Regions from separate parts of the Vibrio echinoideorum genome, predicted to be linked through region 1. Evidence: riboswitches for the same ligand, from Rfam matches in the RefSeq annotation. Region 1 holds a riboswitch; each other region holds the start of a gene.
The links. A riboswitch is a leader RNA that binds a small molecule or an ion and turns the genes downstream of it on or off. The one in region 1 is predicted to bind thiamine pyrophosphate.

Region 1 (2,266 bases):
CTATAACCCTCGCTTTCACTGGCGCATCAGGTGCGCCTTATGGCCTGCGTTTACTTGAATGCCTTTTGGCGGCGGATTATCAGGTTTATTTACTGATATCGTCGGCTGCGCGAGTGGTGTTGGCGACCGAGCATGAACTTAAGTTACCTGCTGGACCAGATGCAGCGAAACAAGCTTTGGTTAAACACCTTGGGTGTGACCCCGAAAAGCTGGTGGTGTGTGGCAAAGATGATTGGTTCTCGCCGGTTGCCTCTGGTTCTGCAGCGCCGAAGCAGATGGTAGTCTGCCCATGTTCCGCAGGAAGCTTGGCTTCAATTGCTCATGGCTTATCGGATAATCTGATTGAACGAGCTGCAGATGTGGTCATGAAAGAACGAGGCCAACTATTGTTGGTGGTTCGTGAGACGCCATTTTCGACGCTGCACTTAGAGAACATGCATAAGCTATCGACCATGGGTGTGACGATTATGCCTGCCGCTCCGGGTTTTTATCATCAACCTAAGTCGATTGAAGATCTGGTCGATTTTATGGTGGCGCGCATTTTGGATCATCTTGGCATCGAGCAAGGTTTAGTGCCACGTTGGGGTTACGATCAACGTAATTGATCCAAACTTGATAGCTTATTGTTAAAATTCGAATTACAATTCTGAACACTCATCGGGGAGCGAACCATTCAAATAATGAATGCGAGCTGAGATCAAGCAAGTGCTTGGGACCCGTAAACCTGAACCAGATAATGCTGGCGTAGGAATTGAGTTAGGAACAACTTCTACCGTTCTCCTCCCTCAAACCTGTGCCGCTCAGACCATGGAGAGCGTCCAGTGAAATTCACATTAACAACTCTTGCTGTTACTACAGCCATCTCTTTTTCTGCCTTTGCTGCAGACAATACCCTAACGGTTTACACCTATGACTCTTTTGCAGCGGATTGGGGCCCTCGTCCTGCCGTTGAAAAAGCATTTGAAGAAAAGTGTGGTTGCGATGTGAACTTTGTCGCGCTAGAAGATGGCGTGTCGATTCTGAACCGCTTGCGCCTTGAAGGCAGTAATAGCAAAGCAGATATCGTGTTAGGCCTAGATAACAATCTAATGGCTGAAGCAAAAGCGACGGGTTTATTGACTGAGCACAGTGTTGATACGTCATCAGTGACACTTCCTAACGGCTGGAACGACAGCACCTTTGTCCCTTATGACTTTGGCTACTTTGCGTTTATCTATAACAAAGAGAAACTAGCAAACCCACCTAAGAGCTTGAAAGAACTGGTTGAGCAGCGTGACGACCTCAAGGTTATTTACCAAGACCCACGTACATCAACGCCGGGTCAAGGCATGATGCTATGGATGAAGTCAGTATACGGTGATGAAGCGACAGCAGCTTGGAAGAAGCTTGCTCAGAAGACGGTTACGGTTACTAAAGGCTGGTCTGAGGCTTACTCTATGTTCTTAGAAGGCGAGTCGGACTTAGTCTTGTCTTACACAACATCTCCGGCTTACCACATCATTGCAGAAAGTGACTCTAAGTACGCAGCTGCAAGCTTCGAAGAAGGCCATTACACTCAAGTCGAAGTGGCAGCTAAGGTTAAAGGCAGTAAGAACGAAAAACTGGCTGATGAGTTTATGGCGTTTATCCTAAGTGACGAGTTCCAATCGGCAATGCCAACGGGCAACTGGATGTACCCAGTGACTGACATCGAACTACCAAAAGGGTTCGAGCAGTTAACGGTACCGCAGAAAGCTCTGAGCTTTACGCCTGAAGAAATCGCCTCTAAGCGTAAGGCTTGGATTCGCGAATGGCAGAGTGCACTTACTTTCTAACTTAATTGTCTAACGATTAGCTTTCTAAAAACTAGCTTTTAACTTTCTGTATTTAAAGGTTCGTTCAATATACTTTGAGCGAACTATTTACGGTAAAAAATCAATTTATGATAAAGAAAACACCTAAGGTCGGGATCTGGGTTGCGATACTCATTACCGCCTTCGTGGTTTCAGCAGTTGGGGCATTGCTTAGCAATGCCCCTTCTCTTGATATCAGCCAAGTATGGTCCGATCCTTACTATTGGCATGTAACGAAATTCAGTTTTTATCAAGCGACACTCTCAACTTTACTGAGTGTTGGCTTTGCTATACCCATTGCTCACGCTCTATGTCGCAGGCAATTTTTTGGACGAGCTCTGTTGTTAAGGCTGTTCGCCTCGACCTTGGTTCTGCCTGTGTTAGTTGGTGTCTTTGGCTTGCTCGCGATTTATGGCAACAGTGGTTGGCTAGCT
Region 2 (2,266 bases), 320 kb from region 1:
ATCAACACCCTGCTCTGCTTGTTCAATCAAGGTATCACGCATCACTTCCCAGTTAAGGTCTTCCGCAACGCCATTCACTTTTTCAAGCGCCTGATACATAGGAACCGTACCAATCGGCACCGGACTGTTACGCAAGATCCATTCGCGAGTCTCGTGGATATTACGGCCGGTGGAAAGGTCCATCACGGTATCGCCACCCCAGCGAGTCGACCAGACTAGCTTCTCAACTTCTTCTTCAATCGAAGAGCTTACTGAAGAGTTACCGATATTGGCGTTCACTTTCACTAAGAAGTTTCGGCCAATAATCATAGGTTCTGATTCTGGGTGATTGATGTTTGAAGGGATAATAGCTCGACCTTCTGCAACTTCTTTGCGCACGAACTCAGGGGTAATTTCTTTCGGTAGGTTGGCACCGAAGTTATGGCCAGGGTGTTGATGATTAAGCTGCTCATCAGCAAACTTCTGACGTCCCATATTCTCACGTATTGCAATGTACTCCATCTCAGGAGTGATAATGCCTTGACGAGCATAATGCAGCTGGGTAACACATTGGTTACCTGTAGCACGACGAATTCTAGGTAGATTGCCGTAACGAAGGTCGTCTAGGGTTTCATCTTCTAAACGTTCTTTGGTGTAAACAGAGCTTACATCGTCTAACAGTTCCGTATCGCCACGCTCATCAATCCATTGCTCTCGCAACTTAGGAAGACCGTTATACAGGTCTATTTCGTGTGTAGGGTCTGTATAAACACCGGAGGTATCGTAAACTTGAATAGGTACATTAGGTTCGAATACAGGCTCTTTTTTGCTGCCACCCACAAGGCTATCAGCGAGTGATATTTCTCGGACAGGGACTTGAATGTCCGCTCGAGATCCTTGGATGTAAGCTTTTTTTGAATTTGGATAAGGTTGTACGGATAAAGAATCAATGAAATTCTTCGCTTCCAGTCTTGCTTGTTTACGACTCGACATAGCATTTTTCCTTGGCTTTTAGCCATTATTTATAGGGATAAAAATGCTTGACGGATTTGATGCTACAAGAGGGATTACAACAAGAAAATACAGTTGTGATCTGGAGATAGATCTCTAGAAGGATTCTAGTTAGATACCTACTCTTGTTCCCTTCGCAGGTATTAGCCTGATCAGGTTCAACGGATCCCGAGTTAACGGTCTCAGCCATATGGCACTCCGACAAGTTCGATCGAGTATATAAAAACGGCTTGGATAAACCAAGCCGAGTTGTTAACAAATCGTAAGAAAGTTTTAAGACTTTATCAAAAGTTGGAAGCCGATCCATGCTGCTGAGATGCTGAGAACCACGTTGAGTAGCACATTGAGTCCCATCTTAAAGAAAGCACCCTGCTGCATAAGAAGCACGTTATCCATCGAAAATGTAGAAAATGTAGTCAGTGCTCCAAGGAAACCAAGACCGATGATCTGCCTCCATGGTTCTGTCGCAACCATCTCATTCTCAAACGCTGCGATGAGTAAACCCATAATTAAAGAGCCAATTACGTTAACTGTCAGCGTACCGTAAGGGAAGCCACGTCCTAGCATCACCACACATAACTCTGAAATCAAATAACGCGAACAAGCACCAAATGCGCCACCAATGGCAATAAAACCTAAAATAGATAACTGACCCATGAATCCTCCCAAACAATAGTCCCTATATTCTAGCTTTACCGCCGATAAAAGCGAGGGTATAAACTAAGAATGCATGCGCAAATATTAAACGTTACAGGTGTCACTTAACTTCAATATATCCCATCAATCCCGTTTTCATGTGTTCAATAACATGACAGTGGTACATCCAACGCCCTGGGTTGTCTGCAACAAATGCAGCTTTAGCTCGGCCATTTTTTCCAAGTAGCACAGTATCTGTATGGAAAGGTTCTTCAATTTTTTTACCATCAATTTCCAATACAGTGAATGTATGACCATGAATATGAATCGGGTGATGATATTGAGTAACGTTCTTAAGATCGAATATGTAAGTCTTACCTAGTTCTAAAGTTGCCAACGGTTTAGGAATATTATCTTTACTCATTCCTTCCCATGCTCTTTTATTAGCAAGCCAAAACTTAGGCATGGACTTCCCATCTTTAGACACTGGTGATACCGCGCCCTCCCACTCGAATACAAAATCGATCTCTTCAGCATTAGCAATATCTAGGTTAGGTACTGGATTCAATGGTAATAATGGCAACACCCGCTCTTGAGTAAATGTTGAGTCTACGACTTCAAATTCACATAAAGGAAATGG
Region 3 (2,266 bases), on a different replicon from region 1:
TGGCGATCTATCCTTTAGCTTTCTATTCTTCAATGAAATTATCTGGCGTGGCGATTGGTACAGTGGTTTCGATTGCTACCGCACCTTTCTTTTCTGCTCTGTTAGAGTGTCTTATTAGCAAAAAGAATAATATCAACAAGCGTTGGCTCATTAGCTTTGCGATTGGTGTGGTAGGCATTGGGCTGTTGGTGTTTTCAGAATCTTCAGCGGCGAATGAATCCGCTGATGATCTCAAGCTGTTGGGTATTGCTTTAGGTCTACTCGCTGGGTTGTGTTATGCCATTTATTTTTGGGCGACAAAAGCACTGATAGACAAGAACATTGAGTCTCAAGCAGCGATGGGTAGTATTTTTGGCCTGGGTGCGATGCTGTTGCTGCCAACGCTCTGGTTTACTGGTGAGAACCTGTTTTCCTCGCAGATTAACGTATTAGTCATCAGTTATCTGACGTTAATTCCACAATGCTTGGGCTATATCGCGTTCAGTTTTGGTTTACGCCATGTCACCGCTAGTAGTGCCAATCTGCTGACCCTGTTTGAACCAGTAGTTGCAGCGGTGCTTGCCGTCTGTGTTGTCGGTGAGCTGATTCCTTTTATAGGTTGGCTAGGTATGTTTCTGATTGTGCTGTGCTTGTTGATACAGTCGAAGCCATCTAAAGGAACGCTATAAGTATTTGTTTTGTAGCGCCTAATTGAAGTTTATTCATGCGTAATTCTTATAATTGAATAAAATCAGTATCTCAGTTGTGAGAGTGCTGTTACTATCGCTATCAATAGTCGGGGGGCATATACCTTATTTGGTGTGTGCTGAGATCGTTAATCGAGACCCGTTGAACCTGATTCAGTTAACACTGGCGTAGGGAACTATAAGCACTCGATCTACGTCTGCACCCATGAAAACTTTCATGAGCCTAATGCGACTTCTCCTTCGATCAGTGTTCGTTCTCCTGCGTCTTGTAAGATAGTAGGAGCGACAATGACACACAGTTCTATTTCAAAAGATTTAACGCCAAAAGCCTCAGTTTCACAGCACTCTGCTGATGGTTCGATTCGAACGAACACTCCGATTGTATTGACGATCGCAGGTTCAGACAGCGGCGGCGGTGCAGGTATCCAAGCTGATATTAAAGCCATGTCTGCTACAGGTAGTTTCGCTTGTTCGGTAATTACCGCTATCACTTCCCAGAACACTCAAGGCGTTTCCGCCATTTTTCCAATCCCACTTGATCATGTCGCTAGCCAGTTAGATGCGGTTTTCACTGACCTGAATATCGTGGCCGTAAAAGTCGGCATGTTGGCCGATTCGCAAATCATCAAAGTCGTTGCAGACAAAATTAAGCAGTATCAACCTAAGCATCTTGTGATTGACCCTGTAATGGTTGCGACAAGTGGCGATCTTCTTCTAGAAAACTCAGCTATCACGACGCTGAAGCAAGAACTGATTCCGCTGGCAGACATCATTACTCCTAATTTGCCTGAAGGCGCAGCGTTAACAGGCAAGCCGGTACCTGAAAGCGAAGCTGACATGCAGGGCATGATTGAAGACTTGCGCGCACTGGGCGCGAAAGCGGTACTTCTCAAAGGCGGCCATTTAGAGAAAGATGAGAACAGTAACGACTTACTGATTCTGCCAACCACCTCTGCTTTGATTAGTGCGAAGCGTTTTCCTACTAAAAATACCCACGGTACGGGTTGTACGCTCTCTTCGGCTATCGCTTCTTTTTTGGCTCAAGGCAACACGCTGGCAGAAGCTGTTGACCTAGGCAAACAATACATTTCGCGCGCGATTGCTCATGCTGATGAGCTGCAAGTCGGCCAAGGCCATGGGCCTGTAAATCACTTCTTCGCTGGACACGGCAATGTCCGTTAATACGGTTGGTGTTCAGCTCAGCAATGCCTCCTTACGTTATAACGACAGTGAGCACGCGACCTTATCTGGGTTGTCGCTTAGCTTAAACGCAGGTAAGTGGACGGTATTGTTGGGTCGAAGTGGCTGCGGAAAAACCACGGTATTGCGTTATCTGGCGGGCTTGCTGGACGACAAGGTGGAGTGGCAGGGCACATTGGCAACGTCCGATGAATTGCCTTTAACCGATCGCATCGCTTACATGGCGCAGCAAGATTTGTTACTGCCATGGCTATCGGTCATCGACAATGTTTGCCTGAGTCATCGTTTTCAAAATCCAGCTTCTGATAAAGCACTGCAAACCAATCAAGCACTAGAGTTGTTAGCTGCGGTTGGTTTGGCTGATTATGCGAATGCGATGC

Region 2: it holds a riboswitch for thiamine pyrophosphate, as region 1 does, so the genes downstream of both, thiC (phosphomethylpyrimidine synthase ThiC) here and thiB (thiamine ABC transporter substrate binding subunit) in region 1, are expected to answer to the same signal.
Region 3: it holds a riboswitch for thiamine pyrophosphate, as region 1 does, so the genes downstream of both, thiD (bifunctional hydroxymethylpyrimidine kinase/phosphomethylpyrimidine kinase) here and thiB (thiamine ABC transporter substrate binding subunit) in region 1, are expected to answer to the same signal.

Annotation. Positions count from the first base shown of each region.
Region 1 is NZ_AP025483.1:361,435-363,700, forward strand. Features, by position in the region: gene OCV36_RS01720 (flavin prenyltransferase UbiX) at 1-605, shown strand, start outside; TPP riboswitch at 649-768, shown strand; gene thiB (thiamine ABC transporter substrate binding subunit) at 822-1,814, shown strand; gene thiP (thiamine/thiamine pyrophosphate ABC transporter permease ThiP) at 1,922-2,266, shown strand, end outside.
Region 2 is NZ_AP025483.1:37,598-39,863, reverse strand. Features, by position in the region: gene thiC (phosphomethylpyrimidine synthase ThiC) at 1-972, opposite strand, end outside; TPP riboswitch at 1,103-1,201, opposite strand; gene crcB (fluoride efflux transporter CrcB) at 1,264-1,647, opposite strand; gene OCV36_RS00160 (multicopper oxidase family protein) at 1,748-2,266, opposite strand, start outside.
Region 3 is NZ_AP025484.1:1,281,701-1,283,966, reverse strand. Features, by position in the region: gene OCV36_RS21885 (DMT family transporter) at 1-668, shown strand, start outside; TPP riboswitch at 767-878, shown strand; gene thiD (bifunctional hydroxymethylpyrimidine kinase/phosphomethylpyrimidine kinase) at 975-1,868, shown strand; gene OCV36_RS21875 (ABC transporter ATP-binding protein) at 1,858-2,266, shown strand, end outside.